DNA from 3 places in the Streptomyces sp. NPDC057950 genome. Region 2 is predicted to be linked to each of the others. Evidence: riboswitches for the same ligand, from Rfam matches in the RefSeq annotation. Region 2 holds a riboswitch; each other region holds the start of a gene.
The links. Region 2 has a riboswitch for cobalamin ahead of ACFVTC_RS06550 (cobalamin biosynthesis protein). Riboswitches for the same ligand answer to the same signal wherever they lie in the genome.
Positions count from the first base shown of each region.

Region 1: another riboswitch for cobalamin. It lies ahead of ACFVTC_RS13915 (ribonucleoside-diphosphate reductase subunit alpha); the one in region 2 lies ahead of ACFVTC_RS06550 (cobalamin biosynthesis protein).
Region 3: another riboswitch for cobalamin. It lies ahead of ACFVTC_RS03265 (CbtB-domain containing protein); the one in region 2 lies ahead of ACFVTC_RS06550 (cobalamin biosynthesis protein).

Region 1 is NZ_JBHVPP010000007.1:6,962-10,227, reverse strand. Features, by position in the region: gene ACFVTC_RS13915 (ribonucleoside-diphosphate reductase subunit alpha) at 1-1,351, opposite strand, end outside; cobalamin riboswitch at 1,479-1,639, opposite strand; gene ACFVTC_RS13910 (hypothetical protein) at 1,667-1,858, opposite strand; gene mctP (monocarboxylate uptake permease MctP) at 2,038-3,266, opposite strand, start outside.
Region 2 is NZ_JBHVPP010000002.1:523,774-527,039, forward strand. Features, by position in the region: gene ACFVTC_RS06545 (cobyric acid synthase) at 1-316, opposite strand, end outside; gene ACFVTC_RS06550 (cobalamin biosynthesis protein) at 313-1,284, opposite strand; cobalamin riboswitch at 1,390-1,533, opposite strand; gene ACFVTC_RS06555 (hypothetical protein) at 1,707-1,931, opposite strand; gene ACFVTC_RS06560 (anion permease) at 1,944-3,185, opposite strand.
Region 3 is NZ_JBHVPP010000001.1:723,688-726,953, forward strand. Features, by position in the region: gene ACFVTC_RS03245 (PadR family transcriptional regulator) at 1-196, opposite strand, end outside; gene ACFVTC_RS03250 (nuclear transport factor 2 family protein) at 282-683, shown strand; gene ACFVTC_RS03255 (four-helix bundle copper-binding protein) at 838-1,188, shown strand; gene ACFVTC_RS03260 (histidine phosphatase family protein) at 1,177-1,776, opposite strand; cobalamin riboswitch at 1,921-2,064, shown strand; gene ACFVTC_RS03265 (CbtB-domain containing protein) at 2,101-2,322, shown strand; gene ACFVTC_RS03270 (acyl-CoA dehydrogenase family protein) at 2,448-3,266, shown strand, end outside.

The DNA.
Region 1 (3,266 bases), on a different contig from region 2:
TCTCGGTGCACAGGTTCGAGGAGTGCACGGTGTGGCCCGGCTCCGCCGTCTGGTTGGCCGTGCGGTTGGCGGCGTCCTTGAAGGTCATCCAGCCGTTGCCGGTCTGCGCCAGGGTGCGCATCATGCGGCCGTAGAGGTCGCGGGCCGGGATGGTCTTCTTCGCCAGGCCCTTCGCCTCCGCCGCGCGGTAGGCCGCGTCGAACTCGGCGCCCCACAGGTCGACCAGTCCGGGCACGTCGGAGGGGGAGAAGAGGGACCACTGCGCGTCGGCGTCGACCCGGCGCATGAACTCGTCCGGGATCCAGTGCGCGAGGTTCAGGTTGTGCGTACGGCGGGCGTCCTCGCCGGTGTTGTCACGCAGCTCCAGGAACTCCTCGATGTCGGAGTGCCAGGTCTCCAGGTAGACCGCGGCGGCGCCCTTGCGCCGGCCGCCCTGGTTCACCGCGGCGACCGAGGCGTCGAGGGTCTTCAGGAAGGGGACGATGCCGTTGGAGTGGCCGTTCGTGCCGCGGATCAGTGAACCGCGGGAGCGGATACGGGAGTAGGACAGCCCGATACCGCCCGCGTGCTTCGACAGGCGCGCGACCTGGTGGTAGCGGTCGTAGATGGAGTCCAGCTCGTCCAGCGGGGAGTCGAGGAGGTAGCAGGACGACATCTGCGGGTGCCGCGTACCGGAGTTGAAGAGCGTGGGGGAGGACGGGAGGTAGTCCAGCCGGCTCATCAGGCCGTAGAGCGCGGCCACTTCGTCGACGGACCGGGCCGTGTCGTCCTCCGCGAGGCCGGACGCCACCCGGAGCATGAAGTGCTGGGGGGTCTCGACGACCTTTCGGGTGATCGGGTGCCGGAGCAGGTAGCGGCTGTGCAGGGTGCGCAGGCCGAAGTAGCCGAAACGGTCGTCGCCCGCGGTGTCGATCAGGGCGTCCAGGCGGGCCGCGTGCAGGTCGACGAAGTCCGCCGTGCGGTCGGCGATCAGACCCTCGCGCCGGCCCGTGGTGATGGACTCGGAGAACGTCGTGACGCCCTGCGAGGCGGCCTCCTCCGCGATGCCGACGGTCAGCAGCCTGGCGGCCAGCCGCGAGTACACGGGGTCCTCGGAGATGAGGCCGGCGGCCGCCTCGGTGGCCAGCTCGCGCAGCTCCGCGTCGTCCGCGTGCGTGGACCGGCCGCGCAACGCGGCGGCGGCGACCCGGCCGGGGTCGGCGCCGGGGAGGTCGGCGGTGAAGTCGGTCAGGGTACGCAGCAGCGTGGTACCAGGACCGTCCGTCTCCACCGGGGCCCGCTGCGCGGACTCCGCTTCCACCGGGGCCTGCTGGGCGGAAACTGAAACCGGGTCGGCTGGCGCGATGGTCACTTGGGGCTCTCCCTCGCTCGGCACGGGGCCTGGCGGAGGGCAGCGGGACACGCGACTCGGTGACGGGTACGCGTGCGTCCACCGGCCCATTCCACGAGGCCCGGACGTCGTCGGCGCCCGGGCCGGCTGGCCGGGGCACGCTGTCGGCAGGTCCTCGGACTGAAGCCCGTACGCGAATGCGCACAAGTACACCGTTGCGGGACAGTTCCGGATTCGCACCGGATTCCCCTGCGACGACAGCGAGCATGAGCATACATCTAGTGCCGGGCCGAGGAAGCACCCCCACATGTTGTGCCGTGTCGGCTTCGGAGGGCGCTACGGAGTGTGCCTGAAGGTCAACTCGTAGGTGAGGAGGAAGACGTCGTCGAGGTGCGGAACCGGGTTCGAGGCGTGCTCCGGGGCGCGGGTGAAGCCGAGGCGTGGGTAGAGGCGCTGGGCGCCGCGCGTGGTGCGCCGGGTGGACAGCACCACGCGCACAGCCCCCGGTGGCCCGCGCGCGGTCGGCACCGGGGTGCTCCTCCGGCCGTGCCGGCCTGATGACGGTGTCCGTGCCGGGCGTGCGCGCCGGACGCACGGCGACGGGCCGCCGGATCTCTCTCCGGCGGCCCGCTCCGCGGTACCGCTGTCCCGGGCCGCGCCCGGCGGTTCCCGCCCGGTGGGAGCGGGCGGGACTTTCGCGACGCGCCCTAGTGGCCCGCCTCCGCGGTGGCGGGGGGCAGCTCGGCCTGGACTCCCGGGTCGCCGGCGTCCGCCGTGTAGTCCTCCGGTGTCGTCTCGTCCACGCCGTCGGGTGCCTTGAACGCCCGCAGGGCGAAGGTGAGGACGACGGAGACCACCACGTTCATGACGAACGCCGTCAGACCGATGTAGCCGATCTCCCCGATCCCCGGGATCTCCTTCGAGCTGCCGCCGAAGTGCGCTTGCGTCGGCGAGGCGACCCCGTAGGCGGCGAGCGTGCCGTAGAGCATGCCGACCGCCCAGCCGCCGAGCAGCGCCCAGCGGTGGAACCAGCGCGTGAACAGGCCGCCGACCAGGGCCGGGAAGGTCTGCAGGATCCAGATGCCGCCCAGGAGCTGGAAGTTGATGGCGACCGTCTTGTCCATCGTCAGGACGAAGACCAGCGCGCCCACCTTCACCAGGAGCGAGACCAGCTTGGAGACCTTCGTCTCTTGCTGCGGGGTCGCGTCCGGCTTGATGAAGTCCTTGTAGATGTTGCGGGTGAAGAGGTTCGCGGCCGCGATGGACATGATGGCCGCGGGGACGAGGGCTCCGATGCCGATCGCGGCGAAGGCCACACCCGCGAACCAGGCCGGGAACATGTCCTCGAAGAGCTGCGGGATGGCGAGCTGGCCGTTGGTGACCTTCACCCCGGCCGCGATCGCCATGAAGCCGAGCAGGGCGAGCAGGCCCAGCATCAGGGAGTAGAGCGGCAGGATCGTGGTGTTGCGCCGGATCACCTCACGGCTGCGGCTGGACAGCGTCGCGGTGATCGAGTGCGGGTACATGAACAGGGCGAGCGCGGAGCCGAGTGCCAGGGTGGCGTAGGTCCACTGCCCGGCCTGGGCCGGTACGATCCCGCCCGCGCCGGCCGCGGCGTACTTCTCGCTCGCCGAGTGGAAGATCTCGTCGAAGCCGCCCAGCTTGATCGGGATGTAGATGATGGCCACCGCGATCACGATGTAGATCAGCGTGTCCTTCACGAACGCGATCAGGGCGGGGGCGCGCAGGCCCGACGAGTAGGTGTACGCGGCCAGTACGCCGAAGGCGATGAGGAGCGGGAGGTCCTTGACGAACCAGTTCGTGTTCTCGCCGCCGCCGACGCCCATGACGTCCAGCACGGCCTGGATGCCCACCAGTTGGAGCGCGATGTACGGCATGGTCGCGAGGATGCCGGTGACGGCGACGGCGAGGGACA
Region 2 (3,266 bases):
CGTGGTAGCCGCGGGCCGTCATCTCGCCCACCGGCCTGCCCATGAGCACGACCTGACTGCTCCGGTCGCTGCCCGGCTTGAGCAGCACGGGGTTCATGAGCGCGGTCGGTTCCACCCGGGCGGCCTGCGCCTGCATGGCCTGGGCGCGCCCGATCTCGGCGCCCTCGCGGGTCACGAAGGAGTTCAGGGACATGTTCTGCGCCTTGAAGGGCGCGACCTTGACGCCCTGCCGCACCAGCCACCGGCAGATCCCGGCGGTCACGACGCTCTTGCCGGCGTCGGAGGTGGTTCCGGCGACGAGGAGACCGCCGCTCATGTCGTACGCCCCTTCGTGAGTGGTCCGTTGGCGAGCAGCCGCCCGGCCAGCAGCCGTCCCGCGGCACTCACGCCGAGGGCGAGCCAGCCGACGCGCCGCGACAGCCGCACGGCCCGTTCGATGTCGCCGACGCGCACGGCGCGCCCGCCGTCGTTGAGGACGGGCCGGTGCTCGATCCGGCCGGCGTACGAGAGGGTCCCGCCGAGCCGTACCCCGAGTGATCCGGCGAACGAGGCTTCCACGGGACCGGCGTTGGGGCTCGGATGCCGGCGGGCGTCGGTGCGCCAGGCGCGCACGGCCCCGCGCGGGTCGTCGCCGGCGACGGCGGCGAGCGCCGCGGTCAGCCGTGCTCCCGGCCAGCCCGCGACGTCGTCGAGGCGCGCGGAGGCCCAGCCGTAGCGCAGGTACCTGGCGGATCTGTGTCCGACCATCGCATCGAGCGTGTTCACGGCGCGGAACGCGACCAGTCCGGGCACACCGCCGACGGCTCCCCACACCAGGGCGCCCACCACGGCGTCGGAGGTGTTCTCGGCGACGGACTCCACGACGGCGCGCGCGATGCCGTCGCGGTCCAGTGCCAGGGGGTCGCGCCCGCACAGGTGCGGCAGCCGCGCTCGGGCGGCCTCGACGTCATCGGCGCCGAGCGCGGCACCGATCGCCCGCGCCTCGCGCCCGAGGGAGGTGCCCCCGACGACGGCCCACGTGGCGGCGGCGGTCAGGGCGACGGAGGCGGTACGGGAACGGCGTACGCCACGGCTCGCCAGCGCGGCGAGCACACCGGCGCCGCCGACGCAGACGGTGGTGTGCAGCGCTCCCCAGCCGCGGTGGTCGCGCCACAGCATCCGCTCCACGGCGCCCGCGGTCCGCCCGAACGCGGCGACCGGATGGCCCCGGCGGGGATCGCCGAGCAGCAGGTCGCCGAGGAGGCCGGTGGCGGCGCCGTACGCGAAGACGCGATCGGCACGCACGGGGTCAGCCCGCCGTGGGGTGAAGTGGAACCCTCGTACTCATCAAGACCCGCAACGGGCAGCCGCGCATGGCGATATGTCCTCACTCAGGGTGTCCGCGCCCTGGTTCGACGAGACCGGCGGTGAGAGTTCCTGGCTCCCGGGGAGTTCCTTCCCCGGTCACAGTGGCGGGACCGCGCCGGATTCACACCGGCTTCCTCTTCTGTCGCCGTACTTGGCTCCGGCAGTCCACCACGGGTTGCAGGACCCGTCAACTTGCCGTTGACCTGCGGGGGGAGAGTGTGCGAAGGCCCACATGGCGAGGGGCGGGGGAGGACGTGTGCGGGGGGTGCGGCACGGCATGCGCGTGGGGTGCGGGACGGCGATCCGTCCCGCACCCCACGTGAAGTGCTGCCCGTTTCAGGCTGTTTGCCGGGGCGCGGTCACTTGCCGACGATGAGATAGATCCCGTAGGCGACCGCCGCCGCGCACGCGGCGAAGCAGACGTACGCGCCGGTGACCGCGAGAGCGGCCGAACCGCCCTGGGCGGACGCGGACTCGCGCTTGGTGAGGCCGACGATGCCGAGGGTGAAGAGGCCGACGAGGGCCACGGTGACCACGAGGCTGACTCCGAAGACGGAGCCGAGGGCTGCCCAGTCGATGTTCATGCTGTTCTGTCCTTACACCGTGGCCGGGCGGGTGGGCTCCGCGTCCGGGGACGGGATGGTGGTCTTCAGATCGCCGGACAGGTCTCCGGTGACGGGGCCCGCGGGCGGCGGGGTGACCGCGGCCATCGCGGTGGTGACGACGCCGGCCGGCTCGGCGGCGTCGTTGACGTTGTCGATGGTGACCGGCTGGCGGCGGGACAGCGTCCAGATGGCGCCGGCGCCGGCGACCAGCAGCGCGCCGGTGAGGACGATGCCCCAGGTGCCCTGCTTGGTCAGGAACTCGGCGGCGGCACCGGCCAGTCCGGCGGCCGGCAGGGTCAGGCCCCAGGCGACGAACATCCGGGTCGCGGTCGACCAGCGGACGACACCGCCCTTGCGGCCGAGGCCCGAGCCCATCACGGCACCGGAGCAGACCTGGGTGGTGGAGAGGGAGAAGCCGATGTGCGAGGAGGCCAGGATGGCCGTCGCGGCGCTGGTCTGGGCGGCGAAGCCCTGCTGCGGGGCCAGGTCGGTCAGGCCCTTGCCCATCGTGCGGATGATGCGCCAGCCGCCCAGGTAGGTGCCGAGCGCGATGGCGGTACCGGCCGAGACGATGACCCAGGTGGGAGGGTTCGAGCCGGGGGCGATCACACCACCGGTGACCAGGGCGAGGGTGATGATGCCCATCGTCTTCTGGGCGTCGTTCGTGCCGTGCGCCAGCGAGACCAGACCGGCCGAGGCGATCTGGCCCGCGCGGTAGCCCTTGGCGGTCGCCTTCTGGCCGGCGCGGTCGCTGATCCGGTACGTCAGCCGGGTGGCCAGCATCGCGGCGAGTCCGGCCACGATGGGCGCGGCGACCGCGGGGAGCAGCACCTTGGTGACGACGGTCGAGCCGTTCACCGACGACCAGCCGGCCGACATGACCGCGGCGCCGATCAGACCGCCGAACAGTGCGTGGGAGGAACTGGAGGGCAGACCCAGGAGCCAGGTCAGCAGATTCCAGAGGATGGCGCCGACGAGCGCCGCGAAGATCACTTCGGTACGTATGCCCTCTTCGTTGATGAGTCCGCCGGAGATCGTCTTGGCGACCTCCACCGAGAGGAACGCACCGACGAGATTCAGCACGGCGGACATGGCCACCGCCGTCTTGGGCTTCAGAGCGCCGGTCGAGATGGTCGTCGCCATCGCGTTGGCAGTGTCGTGGAAACCGTTCGTGAAATCGAACACGAGAGCGGTGACGATCACGATTCCGAGGAGGAGCGTGATGTGTTCCATTTACCCAGGCTTCTGTTTGACGTCAGTGGCACGTGGACCGTAGGCAACCTGAGTGAACGGAAGATGAACTGAGGCAGGCTT
Region 3 (3,266 bases), on a different contig from region 2:
TGTTCGGACGCCGGTCCTGCCGCACCAGTCGGGCCTCGATGAGTCCCTCGGACGTCATCCGCTCGAGCTCCCGGTAGAGCTGCTGCGGGGTCGCCATCCAGAAGTTGGCCACCGAGGCGTCGAACTCCTTGGCCAGGTCGTATCCCGACGCCTCACCCTCCAGGAGCGCGGCGAGAACCGCGTTGCGCAATGCCATGGGCCAAGGCTAGACGGCACACACCCCCACGACTAATCTCTTACGCACCTATTCAATTAGTTGACTATGAGAGCGGGGACCACCGATGCACCCCTTCCGCAAGGCCGTGGAGGCCGGCGACCTCGCCGCGGTCGAGGAGCTGCTGGCCGACGACGTCGTGTTCACCAGCCCCGTCGCCTTCAAGCCCTACCCGGGCAAGGCGATCACCGCGGCCATCCTGCGCGGCGTCACCCGCGTCTTCACCGACTTCCGCTACGTACAAGAGATCGCGGGTGCCGACGGCCGTGACCACGCGCTGGTCTTCACGGCGAAGGTGGGCGACAAGGAGATCAACGGCTGCGACTTCCTGCACTTCGACGAGGACGGCAGGATCGACGACCTGATGGTCATGGTCCGCCCGCTCTCGGCGGCCCATGCGCTCTCCGAGGCCATGGGCGCGCAGTTCGAGCGGATCTCGCGGGAGGCGGCGGAGGCCGGGGAACGGTGAGCCGCGCCCCCGGGGGCCGGTCGTCCACGTGGTGTTTGGCGTGGCCCCCGAGGGCTACCCGCGCCGGGTGACCACGACGACGAAGACGAAGCCGACGACGAAGCCGAAACCGAAGACGAAGCAGACGTCCGCACCGGCGTCCGAGCAGGCACCGATCCGCTTCCTGGAGGACCGCTTCGACTGCGCGCAGGCATGCGCCGAGTGCGCCCTCGCCTGCGCGCTGCGGGCGAGCCGTATCGATCCCGACGGACCCGAGGTGCGGCAACTCGCGCGCCGTATGGGCCTCATGTGCGCCGAGGTGTGCGACGCGACCTGCCTCGTCCTGAACGGGCAGCACCACCGGGGCGAGGCGGGCATCCGTGTCCAGGTCGAGTGGTGCCGGTCCGTCTGCCGTGAGTGCGCGGACGTCTTCGACCGGTGTCCCGGCGCACAAGTGAGTGCGCGGGCCTGCCGCGCGTGTGCCCAGGCGTGCACGGACTTCCTCGCGACGCTGCTACCCGCCTGAGCCGCCCGCTTCCGCCGACGGGGCGAGCGGCCGTCCGGCCCGTACGTTCCAGCGCCCGGAGCGGCCGCTGAACTCGGTGGCGGTCAGAGGCGGTACGTCGACCCGCCAGAACGCCGACTCCGGTGCGCCCAACACCCGTACCACCAGCGCGCGTACCACCTCCGGCTCCACCACGGCGACGGTCCGGCCCGTCAAGCGCGCGGCCGTGTCGAGGCAGCCCGCCACCCGGTCGCAGAACGCCCGCACCGACTCACCGCCGTGCGGTGCCGCGCCGGGATCGGCCAACCACTGGGCCACCGCCTCCGGTTCCTTGGAGCCGACCTCCTCCAAGGTCGCGCCACGCCATCGGCCGACGTCCAGGCCGGCCAGCTCCGGGACGTCCAGGACCCCGTCGAGGCCCAGCGCGTCGGCGGTCTCGCGGCATCGCACGGTGGGGGAGACCCACAGCCGCTCCGCGCCCGGGACCGCGCCCGCGGCGGCCCGCGCGAGCCGCAGCCCCGCGGCGTCCACCCGGCCCCCTTCGTCGAAGCGGGCCTCCCGCAGGGCCGCGCCGATCGCGGCTGAGATCAAGATCACTCGGCTCGTCATACGTTCACTCTCGTGCGCTGTCGTGTTCGCCCGTGCCCGAAACACCCTGCCGGAACAGGGAATCCGCCGACGTCTCCCCGGTTCCGGGGCGCAACGGCGTTGCTGTCACGCGCCCTTGGCCGGGCCCCGGCTTCGCGGTACGGTCTGGATGATATTGACGACGGTTCGGCGGAAGTCCGGTGGGAGTCCGGCACGGTCGCGCCACTGTAAGCCCAGCGCACGTCACCCCTCCCAGGGGCGGCGGAGGTCGAGCGAGTCAGACCCGCGGCCGTCGTCCTGTGCACCACCGAGACGGGACGCGAGTTCCCCAGGAGGTACTGCCCCATGGCGCAGTCCGTCGCCCAGCCGACCGCCACCCCCACCGCCGTTCCCGCCAAGCTGCCGATCGGCGCGATCGTCCCCTGGGCGGTCTTCTTCGGCGTGCTGATGCTGGTCCTGCTCTACTTCGTCGGCGCCGAACAGGGCGCCACCTCCCTCGTGTCCGGCGAGAACGTCCACGAGTGGGTGCACGACGCCCGCCACCTCCTCGGATTCCCCTGCCACTGACGGCCAGGACAGAAGGGGGCGCCCGCCGGGGCGCCCCCTTACGCATGTCACCGCCATTCCCTATTTCTGGAACACGTTCTACGGTGTGCGCCGTCAGGTCCCGCCTTGGGGAGCCAGGAGGCGCCGTGCATCTCGAATACACGCCGGAGCAGCAGCGGTTGCGGACCGAACTGCGTGAGTACTTCGCCGAGCTGGTGCCCGACAACGCCTATGCCCGGTACGGCGATCCCGCGGCGCAGAAGCGGTTCTACCGTGAGACGATCCGCCGCCTCGGCACGGACGGCCGGCTCGGTGCGGGCTGGCCCGAGGAGTACGGCGGCAGCGGGCTCACGCCCATGGAGCAGTTCATCTTCTTCGACGAGGCCGCCCAGGCGGGCGTACCGCTGCCCCTGATGGCGCTGAACACCGTCGGACCGACGATCATGCAGTTCGGCACCGAGGAGCAGAAGGGCTACTTCCTGCCCAGGATCCTCTCCGGCGAGATCGACTTCGCGATCGGCTACAGCGAGCCCGACGCGGGCACCGACCTGGCCGCGCTGAAGACCCGGGCCGTACGCGAGGGCGACGAGACCACCGGGCACTACACGGTCAACGGGCAGAAGATCTGGACGACGAACGGCGACACCGCCGACTGGGTGTGGCTCGCCGTCCGCACCGACCCGGACGCCCCGCCCCACAAGGGCATCACCATGCTCCTCGTACCGACCTCCGACCCGGGTTACTCCTGCACCCTCATCAACACCCTCGCCTCGCACGACACCACCGCCAGCTACTACGAGAACATCCGCGTCCCCGTCTCCCGCCGGGTCGGTGAGGAGAACAAGGGCTGGCGGCTGATCACGAACCAGCTCAACCACGAGCGCGTCACCCTCGCAGCCCACGGCACGATGGCGATCCGTGCCCTGCACGACGTCCAGCGCTGGGCCATGGAGACCAAGCTCGCC